DNA from 3 places in the Acetobacterium sp. KB-1 genome. Region 2 is predicted to be linked to each of the others. Evidence: riboswitches for the same ligand, from Rfam matches in the RefSeq annotation. Region 2 holds a riboswitch; each other region holds the start of a gene.
What was found. Region 2 has a riboswitch for cobalamin ahead of DOZ58_RS03695 (AAA family ATPase). Riboswitches for the same ligand answer to the same signal wherever they lie in the genome.
Positions count from the first base shown of each region.

Region 1: linked by a shared signal. The riboswitch ahead of DOZ58_RS10200 (hypothetical protein) and the one ahead of DOZ58_RS03695 (AAA family ATPase) in region 2 are both predicted to bind cobalamin.
Region 3: linked by a shared signal. The riboswitch ahead of thiC (phosphomethylpyrimidine synthase ThiC) and the one ahead of DOZ58_RS03695 (AAA family ATPase) in region 2 are both predicted to bind cobalamin.

Region 1 covers NZ_CP030040.1:2,201,128-2,206,658, reverse strand. Annotated here, with positions in the region: gene DOZ58_RS10215 (nitric oxide reductase activation-like protein) at 1-1,047, shown strand, start outside; gene DOZ58_RS10210 (family 1 encapsulin nanocompartment shell protein) at 1,204-1,992, opposite strand; gene DOZ58_RS10205 (encapsulin-associated ferritin-like protein) at 2,017-2,364, opposite strand; cobalamin riboswitch at 2,598-2,784, shown strand; gene DOZ58_RS10200 (hypothetical protein) at 2,939-3,607, shown strand; gene DOZ58_RS10195 (YafY family protein) at 3,696-4,598, shown strand; gene DOZ58_RS10190 (GyrI-like domain-containing protein) at 4,669-5,127, shown strand; gene DOZ58_RS10185 (GyrI-like domain-containing protein) at 5,142-5,531, shown strand, end outside.
Region 2 covers NZ_CP030040.1:785,184-790,714, reverse strand. Annotated here, with positions in the region: gene DOZ58_RS03710 (iron-containing alcohol dehydrogenase) at 1-556, shown strand, start outside; gene DOZ58_RS03705 (TIGR04076 family protein) at 569-817, shown strand; gene DOZ58_RS03700 (LysR family transcriptional regulator) at 891-1,832, opposite strand; cobalamin riboswitch at 1,935-2,115, shown strand; gene DOZ58_RS03695 (AAA family ATPase) at 2,204-3,046, shown strand; gene DOZ58_RS03690 (nitrogenase component 1) at 3,043-4,629, shown strand; gene DOZ58_RS03685 (ABC transporter substrate-binding protein) at 4,664-5,531, shown strand, end outside.
Region 3 covers NZ_CP030040.1:3,849,875-3,855,405, forward strand. Annotated here, with positions in the region: gene bzaB (B12 lower ligand biosynthesis ThiC-like protein BzaB) at 1-1,219, opposite strand, end outside; gene thiC (phosphomethylpyrimidine synthase ThiC) at 1,222-2,523, opposite strand; cobalamin riboswitch at 2,621-2,804, opposite strand; gene DOZ58_RS17740 (NfeD family protein) at 2,940-3,389, shown strand; gene DOZ58_RS17745 (SPFH domain-containing protein) at 3,404-4,345, shown strand; gene DOZ58_RS17750 (ABC transporter ATP-binding protein) at 4,468-5,531, shown strand, end outside.

The DNA of each region.
Region 1 (5,531 bases), 1.4 Mb from region 2:
GATCAGTCCAACGTATCCAATGATGCTGACAACCGGATTTTGCGGGTGCAGGAAGAGGATATCGAAAAAATCTATGAAAAAGTGGCTTACTATTACGGAAAATCGTTTTTGGATATCAGTGAAGTCAAAAAGCTTCAGAACCGGGTATGCAAAGACGCCCATGGCAGCTGCCGGATTCATATGACCGATGGCGTCGTCCGGAGTGACAGTGATAATGAATTTCAACAGAAATATGTGCAACGGCACCAGATTAAAAATACCGATGTGTTTCGCGCTAATTACAAGGTGTTCAAGCGCAACATTAATAAGCTTCGGGAAAGCATGTCCCGAACCCTGGTTCAGGAAGAAATTATCGACGCCATCCCTTCTGATGCCGGGAGGCTGATTCCCAGCAAACTCTGGCGGATTGGTCGTAGCAGTAATAACAAGGTTTTTGTAAAAAATATTGATAATAACAAGGGGAGCTTTGTGGTGGATATCCTTATCGATTCCAGTGGCTCCCAGCGACGTAACCAGTCCAATGTTGCGATTCAAGCCTATATTCTGGCGATGGCATTAACCCAACTGGGGATTCCTAATCGGGTGCTGGGTTTTTCCAGTTTTCTTGACTATACAGTCATCAAACGCTTCCGTGATTACGAATCGCCCCTTTCAGCCAATGACAACATCTTTGAATATTATTGCTCCGGCAACAACCGCGACGGTTTGGCAATTAAGACCACCTGTGAAGATCTCATTAAGCGAGGGGAAGATAATAAGATTTTAATTGTCCTCAGCGACGGCCGCCCCAACGACATTAAGGTGGGAAAGGGTCAGGTTAATAGTTTAACCCAGGCCTATCGGGGTCGGGTGGCTATTTCTGACACCGCCCGGGAAGTTCGAACGGCCCGCCAACAGGGTATTATGGTACTGGGGGTCTTCACCGGAAAAGAGCAGGATCTGATGGCTGAAAAGCTGATCTATGGCAAGGATTTTGCCTATATTAAAGACATTAACCGCTTTGCTGATTTGGTTATTAAGTATTTAAAGCAAATTATTGTAAGTTAAAAAATAAAACCGCTAAGCATCAACTGCTTGATGTCTTAGCGGTTTTTTTGGTACTATTTTGTTATCCTATAATTGTTATCCTCCGCCATAAAAAGATCAAACCGTTTTGTAATAAGATCGATTGACGCTCCTGATTGATAAAACGATGGGAAACGCTTATAGCGTATAGGAAATAATAATATTTTCGTCCAACGCGCGGAAGGTAAAGCTTTCGGTGATAAACAGTTTGACATTTTCTTTATCATAAGATTCAAAACCGATGGCAAAATCCTGTCCGATGGTCAGTTCAAAGTTTGGATTATCATAAGGGATCAGAAAAGCGCCATCAAGAACGGTGCTTAATAGTATTTTTCCACCAATGAGGGCTTCGATCTGTTTAATCAGCGGATACCCATGAGAGCTTATATTGAGACGATTATAAGCCACCTCACCAACAATTAATACAAAGGGACCGGCTTCAAATTTTTCTCTTAGTGTAACCAGGCCTTTTGAGATTGCTTCCATAATTTGGGAGTCTGTTTTACCAAAGGGTATTTTTTCATTAACGGTTACCGATTCCAGACCTTTAATCTGACCAGCTTCAAAGCCTTTATACACGACCGTTTCTTCAAACTCGGCAATTCTTTGGACAGCTTCTTCCAGATTAGTTAAATCAATATCCTTGGCACCACGCGTCAGGTTATCCATCTCCCAACGGTTTAAGGTGAAGCTTATTCTTGCTTCAACAAGTGGTTTGATCTTGAAAACACCGGTTTTAACAAGGTTTTCATCGTCATTAATTAATTCGAGTCGACCTTCCGATACGCTAGTAAAATCAAGACCTTTCGGTCCATTTACCGTGACGGCCTTTCTTGCTGTTAATCGACTTTTTAACACGGCTTCCGCTCGGCCATCAATTTCGCTCCAGGCGAGTTGAGTTAAGGGTGCGATTTCTCTTTTTAACATTTTTTCCTCCTTGATTAATGCGCGTTATTTTTTTAAATCACCGATATGGATACCGGATATATTTACAGACTCGGGTGCCGCTTCATTTTCTTCGGCTTCCAGAATTGAACCATCGACAAACAGGTACGTTCGCAGTTCTTCATCCCATTTGTCCATATTTCGTCTTAACCATTCAATGGCCATGCAGGCGTGTTCAATTTCTTCGTCCCGGTTATGCGCCATAATTCCTTTTAATTCAGGATCACTCGTTGCTGCCACGCGTTGGTTATACCAATCAACAGCTTCTAATTCTTCTTTTAAACTATTGATGGCCCGAGTGATGTTCATCGTTTTTTCATCTAATAATTCAATTGGTTCATGATACTGTGCCATAAAATTTCCTCCTACCTTCTAAATATTGGATATATAATAATTATACCCAAATGATTGTAGACTAACAGGATTTATGTTATCTTTGCAAAAAATTGTTAGTTTAAGTGAAAGCGATTAAGATTTTTAAAGAATCAATGTGTATTGTATCAATGGGTAGATAGCAGGCGCTAATGCTAAAAAAGATCATCCTGATTACGCTCAGGAAATTACTATGATCGGTCAGAATAAACCCTTGCCAAAAAATACGTTTTAGATTAGTATAGAGTCAAACCATGACAGAAGGAATGCGGTGGGAATCCGCAACAGTTTCTTTGCTACTGTAAGGCGATCATGGGTGCAGGTGGTCATTGGGTTATCCGAGAAGGCCGTTTGCAACAAGCCCCGCCAAGTCAGGATATTTCCAAATGGTTAAGATGTTTGAAGCTTCAAAGAAGGCTACAACGTGTGAGACCATTTAGAAATACAGGATTTGGAGAAATTTTTTCCCTTATCTGGACAAAAATATGGCACACATTTTGTAAACCTTTTAAAAAGGTTTTTTTAGCTTTTTGTAGATGTCGAGAAAGAGGAAGAGATGGAAAAAATTAGGATAATAGAGTTACCGGTTGATGTCAATATGCCGATGCTGATGAAAAAAATGAAATTAACATGTGATTCACCAGTTTATGATGAATACCAAAATGCGGTGGAGCTTTTAAGAAACCAGATAAAACCGATGGCGATCATTAAAGCCTGTCCGGTTGAGACGTTTTCGAAGCATTTAGTTGTGATGGATGGGATTAAGTACAAGAGCAAAACCCTTCATTATTTGTTAAAAGACCACGAACAGGTGTTTTTGTATTTGTTGACAATCGGTGAAATGCCAACAAAGCTTCACCAGATTGAACATTATTTTTTGCAGTCGCTTAAGTTGCCAATTATGTATGGTGCCATGAAGCACTTGAAAGCGGCAGTTCGGGAAGACAATCATCTTAAGCAGGTGGGAATAGCGAATCCCGGTCTGATCCAGGATTGGGCAATTCAGGATAGCAAAGCTATTTTTGACAGCTTTGGCAGTGCCTCCCTGCAGATCGGACTAAAGATGGGTAAAGGCTACATTATGCGTCCTGTCTACAGTTCTTCCGGGATTCTCTTTGATGATTTTCAAAATTATTGCGATTGTGCAGCGTGCAGCATCGATGGCTGCATTGCCAGAGAGGAAAAGATGACGGACGACGAAAAAAAGATGGCAAGTGTTGGGTGAAGGCAAACAGCGCGCGATCTTTTATAGAAGTGCCATTTGCGACAAAATTGTGATAAAATAGAAGACAAAACGACAAAGGATAATGACAATGCAAATCAATCGATTGCTAGAAATGGTCTATATTTTATTTGAAAAGAAAAAGATAACGGCGAGCGAATTAGCCGACTACTTTGAAGTGTCTCAGCGTACCATTTACCGGGATGTGGAGTCTCTAAGTGCGGCTGGGATTCCTGTTTATGCTGAAAAAGGTAAGGGTGGAGGAATTCGGCTGCTGGATAACTACGTGATTAAAAAATCACTGCTTTCAGAAAAGGAACAGGTCAATCTGCTGGCATCGCTACAGGGGATGAATGTGCTAAACGGACCGGAGGTCGATCCGGTGCTGAGAAAACTGGCGACCCTGTTTGAAAAAAAAGATGCCGACTGGATTGAAGTCGACTTTTCCCATTGGGGCGGTGATAGCGATGAACGGGAAAAATTTAATGTGCTGAAAAACGCCATCCTTGAAAAAAACAGAATTGCTTTTGACTACTTTAGTGCGACCGGAGAAAAGACCGGGCGCACTATTGAACCGCTAAAGCTCTTGTTTAAGGGGCAGTCCTGGTATGTTTATGGATTCTGTTTAAGTAAAGAGGCGTTGCGCTTTTTCAAGGTCAGTCGGATCAGGCAGCTCCGGCAGTTATCGGAGGCTTTTTCCCGGACCCTGCCGGAGGGCCCTGTTTTTGAAAAACCGGAGATAAGCGCTTCCCAAATCAGGTTGATCCTGAGAATTGACGCGAGCATGGCGTTTCGGATCTATGATGAATTTGATCCGGCCGCGATCACAAAAAATCAGGATGGGTCCTTTGTGGTAGCGAGCCGCTTGCCCGAGGATGGCTGGGTGTATGGCTATATTCTTTCTTATGGTGATGCTGCTGAGGTGTTAGAACCCCAGTGGTTGCGGGAGGCAATTAAGAAAAAATTGGAAGATGGTCTTAAAAAATATCTTTAATATGACATTAGGTGTCAGGTTAAAGGGTGTATACTGAATTTATTAATAAGTTAGAAAGAGGTATACACAAATGGATTATGAATTGGTACAACTAACAGAAAAGCAAGTGGCGGGGCTGAAAATACGCACCAGTAATACCGATCCCCAGATGGTTGAAAAAATTGGTGCCACCTGGCAGCGTTTTTATGGGGAAGGAATTGAAGCCTCCCTGACCGGCAGAAAAAATGAGAAATGTATTGGTCTTTATACCAATTATGAAAATGGTGTGGCCGGCACTTATGACGTGGTGGTTGGTTGTGAAGTTGATGCTGCAGCTTCGCAATCAGAGCGGGTTGAAACCGTAAGCATTGCACCTGGTAACTATGCAAAATTTGTTGTCCATGGTGATGTGCAGCAGGCCGTTGGCGACTTATGGGTGAAGCTTTGGGATATGAAGCTCGACCGGAAATTTAGTAGCGATTTTGAGGAATATCAACCCGGGGAAGACATGGCCAACGCCGAGATCCATGTCTATATTTCACTGAATTAAGGGAGACGCAAACGATGGACAAAGTCGATTATAAAAAGCAATTTAAAGCCTTGTATTTACCAAAGTCTCAGCCGTCAATCATTGCGGTTCCGGCGATGCACTTTGCTATGTTAGACGGTAATGGCGATCCCAATGGGGAAGCGTTTGCGGAGGTGGTGGGGGCGCTGTACAGCTTCAGCTACGCAGTAAAAATGTCCTATAAGAGCAAGACCATTCCGGAGGGCTATTACGACTATACCGTTTTCCCCCTGGAAGGGGTCTGGGATCTGGTCGACACGACCAGAACCAGTGCGGATAAAAGTAACTATGCCTATACGATGATGATCCGCCAGCCGGATTTTCTGACCGCTGAACTGGCTGCCCGGTTTATCACGGAAGTCAAAAAGAAAAAGCCCAATGACTTC
Region 2 (5,531 bases):
TCATGCCATTGAGGCTTATCTATCGAAGGCCGCTTCACCTTTTTCTGATGCAATGGCTGAAAAAGCCTTGGAATTGATCGGTAATAATATCCGTTTGTTTGTGGCAGATCGAACCAATCCAGAAGCAGCAGCCAATATGCTTTATGGTAGCATGTTTGCCGGGATCGCCTTTGCCTGGGCGCGGCTGGGTAATGTCCATGCGATGGCCCATCCCCTGGGCGGTTATTTTGATGTCCCTCATGGGGTTGCCAATGCGATACTGCTGCCAACGGTGCTGGAATATAACGCCCTAGCCGATACCGGACGTTATCAAAAAATTTATGACGCGATTAAATGCGGTGAAGGATGGGAGGATTTTACGTCTCAGACTTTGGTCGATGAGATCCGTAGCTTAACTTGTGCACTGGGGATTCCCAAAACCCTAAGTGAGGTGGGCGTCACGGTCGATAAGATCCCTGCGATGGCTGTAGATGCCATGAAAAGTGGTAATATTCTGGTTAATCCCAGAAGTACAACCCTGGAACAGATTGAAGCGCTGTATCGACTGGCGTTATAGAGGAAGGACAACATGGAAGTAATTGAACAGAAAATAAAACTGGTAGTTGAGGAATCGGGTTGCCCGATATATTCGGCGGGGGATGAAGTCATTTTTGACGGACCCCAGCTGGATAAGGACAAGAGTGGAAATTTCTGCATGATGGCACTCAGTGCAGTGTTTCCCTTTGTCTATGCGGCTCGCAAAGGTGTGATTACCGATGCCCCGCTCCAATGCCCGGACTGTGGAGAAAAAGTGGTGTTTAGAATTAGAAAAGCCTGAAGAACTCAAAGTGTATAAAAAAAGATCAAAGGGATCAAGTATCTGTCCTTTTGATCTTTTTAGTTATTTTGCATCAGTAAGAATTGCATTCTAGTCCATTGATTTTCGCTTTTAAAGTCGTAATATAGCGTATTCCAATATCACTTAAGGTATGTTCCCTGCGCATAATATAACCCGCGTGTAAAATTTGATCACTTTCGCAAAACTCGATCGTCTGAATCTCATTTAGTTTTGAGTGCATCTTATCGCCATCGCTGTTAGTCAGATCTGGACCGATGCTAAAACAATCAGTGCCACGAACCAGGGCGATTTTTGTGCAACGGTCAATGACATGAATGTTTTTATCCAGGATTTCATTAAATAAAATTTCTTCAGAAAAATGAAGCAGATTGTCATCACCCTGATCATAGGTGACAAAAGGGTATGGTTTTAAGTCATCAAGGGTTAGCAATTCTTTCTTAGCGAGGGGATGTAGTTTTCTTATAAAAACATAGGATTTGATTTTTCCCAGAATATGAAAGGAGAGATTGCTGGTATCTAAAAGTTTTTGCATCGTATTCAGGTAATGATCATTAATGCACATAACCCCGATTTCGCTGCGACGGGTGGCCACGTCGTGGATGACCTCATGGGTTGGACATTCCCGAATGGCAATATCATAGCGATCCAAGCCGATTTCATCAACGATTTTGATAAAAGACATGGTCGAAAAGGGCAGTCGCTGGGTGGAGACAGAAAAGCGCATCGGGATCGATTTCTGATGCTGATAACGTCGTTCCAGATAGTCGGCTTGCTCAACGATATCTCTGGCATGGTTTAGATAATCTTGTCCTTCATAAGTTAATTCAATCCCACGGCTGTTTCGCTTGAACAGGAGAATTCCGAGACTCTGTTCGACTTCTTTGATTGCAGTGGATAAAGTGGATTGGGAAATATAGAGGGCCTTAGCCGCCGCCGAAATTGATTGATGCCTTGAAATTTCGATCATATATTTCATATTTTGTAGTGAAATCATTGGTTTCCTCCTTGTTTGTTTAGCCCTATACTATCAAAAATATTGATAGCTGGCAATTGGAAATTAGAAGAACCGCTGAATTGTTTGCTCCTCTTTCTTGTGATATAATACGACTTAATTGAATAACAAAGTGTAGTATGAAAATCGGTTAAAGTCCGATGCGGTACCGCCACTGTAAAAGTGAGCCGCTGTAAATTGATCAACACTGGAAAGAAATTTCTGGGAAGTTGTTACAGCAGGCGATGATCTTAAGCCAGGATGCTTCTATATTTTGTGATAACCAAGCCTAACGGATTATTGGGTGAGGGATTTATTTTTATAATAAACTCTTCTGTCTAATAATTCAGAAGAGTTTTTTTATTGGAGGAAAAATGAAGATAAAACTAAAACGGATCGCATTTTATGGCAAGGGAGGGATTGGTAAATCGACGATTGCCGCCAATGTATCGGCAGCGCTTTCAAAAGCTGGGAAAAAGGTTCTCCATATCGGCTGTGACCCGAAATCGGATTCGACCCGGATTCTGATGAAGCGACGGATTCCCACCGTCTTGAAAACACTCAAGGAAAAAGGAGATCAGCTGAATAAAGCAGATATTTTATATAAAGGAGTTTATGGCGTTACTTGCGTTGAAGCTGGCGGCCCGGAACCGGGGGTCGGTTGTGCCGGGATGGGCATTTCGGCGGTGATCGAGACCCTGGAAAAGCTGGAAGTCTTTGCGATGGACTGGGATCTGATTGTCTATGATGTGCTGGGTGATGTGGTCTGTGGTGGTTTTTCCATCCCCATGCGCAAGCAATGTGTTGATGCGGTTTATATTGTGACCTCATCAGAATTTATGTCGTTGTACGCTGCCAATAATATTTTAAAGGGTATCGCGCACTACGAAACCCCGAAGAAAAAACTATTTGGCGGCTTTATTCATAATCGCTACTCGTCCCAAACCGATAAAGATGTGGTTGATCATTTTATCAAAATGACCGAAAGCCGTCTGATAGCCTCTATTGAACAAAACCAGGCGATCAAGCTGGCCGAGTATCAAAGAAATACCATGATTGAGGCCGATCCCCAGGCCCCCCTTTCACAGGTAATTAAGACCTTGGGGAAGGATCTGTTTTGCGAAGTTCCTGCCAGTGACTCTCGTCCCCTTGATGACGACGCAATGGAAGCCCTCTTTGATTTTGTTTCCGCAAAGAACCAGGAAATCAGCAGATGAGTAGCATCACCATTGAAACGTCGATCTATAATTTAGGTGATATGGAAATGGCGAAACGAATTTTTGCGATACCGGAAACCTTAGTCGTGGCCGTCGGACCGCCAACTTGTATCCGTATTTTATATTTTAGGGCTTTGGAATGTGGGCAGTTGTCCAAGCTCAAACTCGTTCCCATTCGTGCATTGGATTATACCTTTGGGGATTATCTGGAAAAAATCAAAGGCGTTGTTGAAGCGGCGTTACGAAAAGCCTGCTATCAGGGTATTATTCTTTATGTTTCATGTCCCGATTTGCTCAGCCAAACCGATTTTGATACGATGATCGAGGGACTTGATAATCCCCATCAGATACCTGTCGAGATTTTCAAGCGTGGTCCCATGGAGAAACGAAAAACCAGTCCATCCCAACGTTTGGATAAGATTGCAACAAAAATTGCGGACTTTGTCAAGACCCGGCCACTGGTTTTATCAAAAAATGCAGCGGTTTGTGAATTACCGCCGCTGGCCGCAGATTATACGGGGGTACTTTCTTTATTCCCCGATGATGAGGCCGTTTGTCAGTTTTTAATGACGGGCTCCGGCTGTGCAAACTGTCCTAGTTCCATTGATAAACTGAATCACAATCCGTTTATTTTTTCCCGATTTAATGACTTGCAGGCGGTTAATGGCTGCACAAATGAGATCGGTGAAGCCATTACAAAGCGCTTTCAAATGAATCATCAAACCAAAGATATAAAATTATTTCTATCCATTGGCACACCGGTTACCTTTATGACCGGGATGAATGATCATTTTTTACAGACCTGTGATCTATTTGAAATGACCTGTGCAATAGATACCAACGGTTTTCAGACGGCCGAAGAAGGGGTAGCAAAGGCCTTGTTAAAAATCGCCAAAGCAACGTTAAAAAAAGTTGAAAACCGAAAAAAACGGCTCAATATTATTGGCTATAATCCATTTTTGTTTGGGAAAAGGCAACACTTTGATGAAATTGAAACCTGCCTGACGTCGCTGGGTTATGCGGTGAACTTTCTCGGCTATGAGAGTCTGGGTTCCTTTAAAACGGCAGCAGAAGCTGAGCTGAATCTTGTTTTTTCCAGACACGGTCTGTGTTTGGCAAAATGGATGGCGGAGATGTTTGAAATACCCTATCATTTTGCAATGCCGATCGGCATTGACGGCTTTAATCAGTGGCTGAGAGCCGTCGGTACGTTATTAAAAACAGTGATCCCGGAATCGTATTACTTAAATAAAGAGCCGCAGCCATGCCCGGCTTTCCGGGTGCTGCTGCTGGGCGAAAATGAAATTCTGGATCGGCTTGAGACAGCGATCCCAAATGATTTTGGGATTATAACCATCCGGGCAAATAAAATTACGGATCAGGAATTATCGCAAATGACCGTTACCCATGTCATTGCGGATCCGCTTTATCAAAATAGAATCAACACGATATCATATAAATTTATTCCCATGCCCTATCCCAGCCTTAGCGGTAACGCGTTTATCGAGCTGGATTATCAATATATGGGACAAACAGGCTACGCTTATTTAAAGCGTTTCTTTGCAAATGAAGTAACGGCTTAAATTAAAAATAAAAAAATACCAAGGAGTAGAAGAGATGAAAAAAAGAATGTTACTAGTTATCTGTATCGGTCTGATTATGTGTATCGCCATTGCCGGTTGCAGCAGTCAGGCAAAGGAGTCGGAAAGTAAAACCGCCGAAAAACTGACATCGGTGGTAGATCAGGGTGGTAATGAGGTGCAATTACCGGAAACCATCACCAAGGTTGCCATTACCCCGATTCCCTGGGCGTCGGCAATGTGGGCCATTGATGGTGGCAGTCAGCGGATTGTATCGATTAATCCCAGCGCGATGGCTGCGTACAAAACCAGTTTTATGCCCACCCTTGATCCGGCTTTTGCCACTATTTCAACGGCTGAAATTACCAAAGACTTTACCATCAATGTGGAAGCGTTAATGAATTTAAAGCCAGAAATTGCCTTTATTTGGAACGATCAGACGGCTGAAGCCGAACAATTAAAAGCGGTGGGAATTACCCCGGTAATGCTGAATTATGCGGAAAATCTGGAAGACTTAAAAAAGGATTTACTGCTGGTTGGTCAGGTTTTGGGAAAAGAAGATGAAGCTGAAAAACTGACGGCTTATCACACCGAGATAGAAAATTATTTTATTGACAAGAAAGCTGAACTTGACAGTGTTTCAAAAAAGAAAGTAATGTATTTACGTAATAGCAAACTTAGCGTGGCAGGAGCAAAAAACATCAATAATTATCTGTTAGAGTTAACCGGTGGTGCGAATGTCGCTGCCGGACTGGATAAACAATGGTCAGAAGTAAATATGGAGCAAATCCTTCAGTGGAATCCGGAGATCATCTATCTGTCAAATTTTGACGAAATCGTACCGGAAGATCTGTATCAGAATAAAATTGAAGGTCAGGATTGGAGCAATATCGATGCGGTTAAAA
Region 3 (5,531 bases), 920 kb from region 2:
AACCATGGGAAGGCTTTTGAGCCGCAAAGGCAGCGATCAGATTGGCTTGATTGATGGCGTTTTTGATCTGTTCTTCCTGATTGCGGGAAACCCGGGCCCGGGACATCGCCAGATCGCGGTTCCAGGCCGCGCCGCCGCGCTTTAAGACATTGGCCGCATTGGCGGCGATCCGGGTCGTTTCGACACCGATGCGGACATCTTCCTCATTGGGCAGACCCAGGTGTTCGGCTGGGGTCAGGTAACAAAGGAAATCAGCCCCGTGCATGCCGGCAAAGGCACCGCCGATCGAACCCGTAATATTGTCATATCCGGGAGCAATATCGGTGGCCAGGAAGCCTAAAATATAGTAGGGTACATCGTAACAGAGTCGTTTTTGCAGTAGCATCGCTGAGGGAATATGGTTTAGTGGCACATGGCCGGGACCTTCCACCATCACCTGAACCCCGGCCGCCAGGGCCCGTTTGGTCAGCTCACCAGCGACCATTAAGCCGCGCAGGTGGGCCTGATCCAGAGAATCAGCATTGGCACCGGGTCGAATGGCGTCGCCGATGCTAAGTACCGTATCGGTCGCTTTGAGAATCTCCAGCAGTCGGTCAAATTCGGCATAAAGAGGATTTTCTTTATCGTTATGGAACATCCAGCCAGTTAGCAAGGATCCACCACGGCTACAGATATCGGCAACGCGACCGGTTCTTTTTAATATTTTGAGAAGATCCATATTCAGGGCCGAGTGCACGGCCATAAAATCCATACCGGCCTGACATTGTTTTTCAACCACTTCAAACAGATCATCAGAGGTCATATTGACCATCAGGCCCCGTTTATCAGCCGCTTCTTTGGCAGCCTGATAAACGGGCACACAGCCAGCGGCAATGTTGGAATTATTTAGACTTAAGGTTCGCATGGTATCAATATCGGCACCCATACTTAAATCCATAAAACCGTGGGCACCGGCGGCTTCGATGATTTTTAGTTTTTTGACTTCCATGTCCATATCATCCCGATCACCAGAGGTGCCCATCAGACCGTTGACTTTGACGTCCAGACCACCACCGATGCCGCAGATTTTAGAACGATTGCGCAATTTATTTTTAGGAATGACAATCCGGCCGGCAGCTACTCCGGCTCTGATAAATTCAGGCGTGAAGCCTTCGCTGAGTGCCACCATTTCCATTTCTTCGGTAATTTTACCCTGTCGAGCTTTTAATATTTGGGTCATGATTAGTTCCTCGCTTCCTGGTTTTCGTCTCGTAAATACTTGCCGACAATTTTCATGGCACAGAAGTCGCCGCACATGCTGCATTCGGATTCGAAGTCGGTGCTGCGATCCTTCCAGACCTTCGTGGCGGTTTCAGTATCGATGGCCAGTTCCATCTGCCGGCCCCAATTAAGTTCCCGGCGGGCATGGGACATTTCCAGATCCCAGGCAATCGCTGCCGGATGGCCTTTGCCAACATCACCAGCATGGGCGGCGATGCGGCTGGCCATCACGCCCATATAGACATCATCGGCATTTGGCATGCCGATATGTTCGGCCGGGGTGACGTAACAGAGGAAGTCGGCACCGTAATAGGCGGCGATTGCGCCGCCGATGGCGCCAGTGACATGATCCATACCAGCCCCGGAATCGGTGGGCAGACAGCCGAAGACAAAGTAGGGAGCGCCGCCGCATAGTTGTTTTTGTAACTTTACAGTGGTCTGGATCTGATCCAGGGGCACATGGCCCGGTCCTTTGACCATCACTTGAACCCCGGCCGCCCGGGCCTTTTTAACCAGACCGCCGAGGATCACCAATTCATGAACCTGGGCGCCGTCCAGGGAATCGGCAATACAGCCGGGGCGCATGCCGTCGGCAAAGCTCAGCACGACATCATACTTTTTACAGATTTCCAGGACCCGGTCATATTGGGTAAAAAAGGGATTTTCACAGTGGTTGTGAACCATCCAGCCAATCAGATGGGAACCCCCATAACTAACCAGTGGATCAATCCGGCCTTCTTCTTTGGCGCGGTTGATCACGTCCATGGTGGTGCCGCAGTGCAGGGCTAAAAAGCTGACGCCTTCGGAGGCATGCTTTTCCATCATCGCGAACATGTCATCCGCGGTCATATCTAAAGCACTGCCATATTTTTCCTGAGCCATAGCCAGGGTCTGATAAAGGGGTAGGGTACCGACCGGCCGGTCCACCGTGGATAAGACTTTTTCACGCATTTCATCAATCGGACCCCGAACACTTAAATCCATCAGCGTATCCGCTTCGGCTTTTACGGCCTGTTTGATTTTAGCCATTTCACCATCGATGGTGTCATCTATTTCATACATCCCAACGCTGGCGGAAACCTTGGTAAACAGACCCTTGCCCACCGCCACCGGGTTGATATTTGGCCGGGAACTCTTTAGAATGACGATTTCACCGACGGCTACCCCCTGGCGAATGTTTTCGGGATCGAGCCCTTCTTTTTGCGCCACATAAATCATTTCTGCGGTGATCTCACCGGCTTGTGCTTTTTTAAGAATTGTCATCGTTTCCTCCTGAATGATTCTCAACAAATTTTGGCAAATAAAAAAGTCCACAGCTGTTATTTATTCTAAATAACAGCCATGAACTTTACCTTCGTTCATTCAGGATCGATTCATAGGCAGGTCTCCTGACTTGGGGTTTTAACGCTTTGCCACACCTTCCCATTAAAAAAACAGTGGTTTTTGTGGTTTGCTCCGCCCTTACAGTGATGGGTTCGTTCAGGACTCTCACCTGATTCCCTATTCTCCTTAATGTTTAAGGCACCATATGTTCGCTTTTCTATTTACTTGCTTTTGATTATACACACTAAAAAATGAAAGTGCAAGAAAAAAATAAAAAAAATCGATTGTGTAACTCATGAGAAAAAAAACAACAAACTATGTTATAATAAAATTAAGTGAATGAGGGAGGTGAGCAGATGAATATCATTCTTGTCTGGTTGGTTTTATTTGTCGTTTTTCTGGTGGTTGAATTGGTTACTGCTGGCGCACTGGTTTCCATCTGGTTTTGTGTTGGTTCTCTGGTGGCAATGGCCGTCGCTTATTTAGGCGCACCATTTTGGGTACAGATGACGCTGTTCTTTCTGGTTTCTGTTGGATTATTATTGGGAACAAAACCTTTTTTGAAAAAACACATGGATCCCAAAACGATAACAACCAATGCTGATCGCATTCTCAAAGAACAGGGGATTGTTGAGGAAGAAATCAATAATCTTAAGGGACAGGGCGCCATCAAGGTTGATGGTAAGTCTTGGACTGCCAGAAATGTCGACGACGATACAGTCATTCCTGTTGGTGCAAAAGTGACTGTGGTAGGAATCGAAGGGGTTAAAGCCATGGTTAAATTGGTAGAAGAAGAAATAAAATAAAAGGAGGTAAGAAGATGATTGGATTAATTATTTTAGGCGTTTTATTTATCATTTTTGTTGTTGTAATTATTGTGAATGCGAAGATCGTTCCCCAGGCTAATGCCTATGTGGTGGAACGATTGGGCGCTTATCATGCCACCTGGGAGACCGGTTTTCATATCGCAATTCCGATTTTTGACCGGATTTCAAAAAGAATCAGTTTAAAAGAACGGGTCGCGGATTTCCCGCCCCAACCGGTTATTACCAAGGATAATGTTACGATGCAGATTGACACGGTAATTTATTTACAGGTTACCGATCCTAAATTCTATATGTATGGGGTGGACAATCCCATGAAAGCCATTGAAAATCTAACCGCCACCACTTTGCGTAACATCATTGGTGATATGGAGCTCGATGCAACACTGACATCCCGGGACGTGATTAATACCAAAATGCGGGTAATTCTCGATGAAGCCACCGATCCCTGGGGGATTAAAATCAACCGGGTAGAACTTAAAAACATCATGCCACCAGAAGCGATCCAGAATGCGATGGAACGGCAGATGAAGGCAGAGCGGGAACGTCGGGAAAAAATCCTCCAGGCAGAAGGCGAAAAAGCCAGTGCCATTCTGGTCGCTGAAGGCGAAAAATCAGCGGCAATTTTACAAGCGGAAGGCTTAAAAGCGGCTGCTATTCTTAGTGCCGAAGCGGATCGGGAAGCTCAGATCAGACGGGCAGAAGGTGAAGCAGAAGCCATTGTCAAGGTTCAGGAAGCGGTTGCCAATGGGGTCAAGATGTTAAATGATGCCAATCCGATTCAGTCAGTTATTGCCCTTAAGAGTTTATCTACCTTTGAAAAGGTAGCTGATGGCAAAGCCACTAAGATTATTATTCCCTCTGAAATTCAGGGCTTGGCGGGTCTGGCAACATCCCTTAGTGAAATCATGACAGATCAGAGCAAGGTCAGTCAGTAAGATCAGTTAATAAAAGAAATTTCAGTAAAAGACCATGAATGGGCAATTGGGAAACGTGAATCGTTTTTCAATTGCCCAAAGTTTTTAAGTGTAGCAATTAAGAAAGAAGGAATATTTTGCGAATCAGTAACACACAACTTATCAAACGTTTCATACCTTATTATCAAAAATACAAATGGATTCTGTTGTTGGATCTGTTTTGCGCTACCTTGACAACGGTATGCGATCTGGTTTTGCCCCTGATCGTACGGTTTATCACCAATACCGCCATCAATGATCTGGCCAGTCTGACGGTGGAAACAATCTTAAAACTGGGGCTGGTATATTTGGTACTGCGGCTTATCGATGGAGTGGCTAACTACTTTATGGCCGATGTGGGCCATGTCATGGGCGCCCGAATCGAAACGGATATGCGCCGGGATCTCTTTTCACATCTCCAGAAGTTGTCGTTTTCTTTTTATAGCGACACCAAAATCGGTCAGTTGATGTCGCGGATCACCACTGATCTTTTTGATGTGACGGAATTTGCCCATCATTGTCCCGAGGAGTTTTTTATTGCCGGTTTAAAAATTGGCGTTTCATTTGCCATTCTTGGCTCAGTTAATATCTGGTTGACAGTGATTATTTTTGCCGCCCTGCCGATCATGCTTTTAACGACCACCTATTTCAGGAATCGGATGCGGATTGCCTTTAAACGGTCGCGGGTTCAAACGGGTGAAATAAACGCTCAGGTGGAAGATAATCTTTTGGGAATCCGAGTTGTGAAATCTTTTGCCAACGAAAATATTGAAGAGATTAAGTTTGAGACAGGAAATAGTAAATTTCTTGAAATAAAAAAACAAACCTACCGTTATATGGCCGGTTTTCAGACCACCACCCGGCTCTTTGACGGACTGATGTATTTATTGGTGGTGGTTTTCGGAGGAATCTTTATGATCAATGGTGCCATTAATCCCGGCGATTATGTCGCCTATCTGATGTATGTCACCACCTTACTAACCTCCATCCGCCGGATTGTTGAATTCGCAGAACAGTTTCAGCGGGGAATGACCGGGTTTGAGCGGTTTATCGAAATTCTGGACGAACCTACCGAATATGAAAATCAGTCCAATGAAGTGGAACTGAAAAATGTTGTGGGCGATATTGTTTTTGAAGATGTGAGCTTTCAATACAACGATGGCGGCGA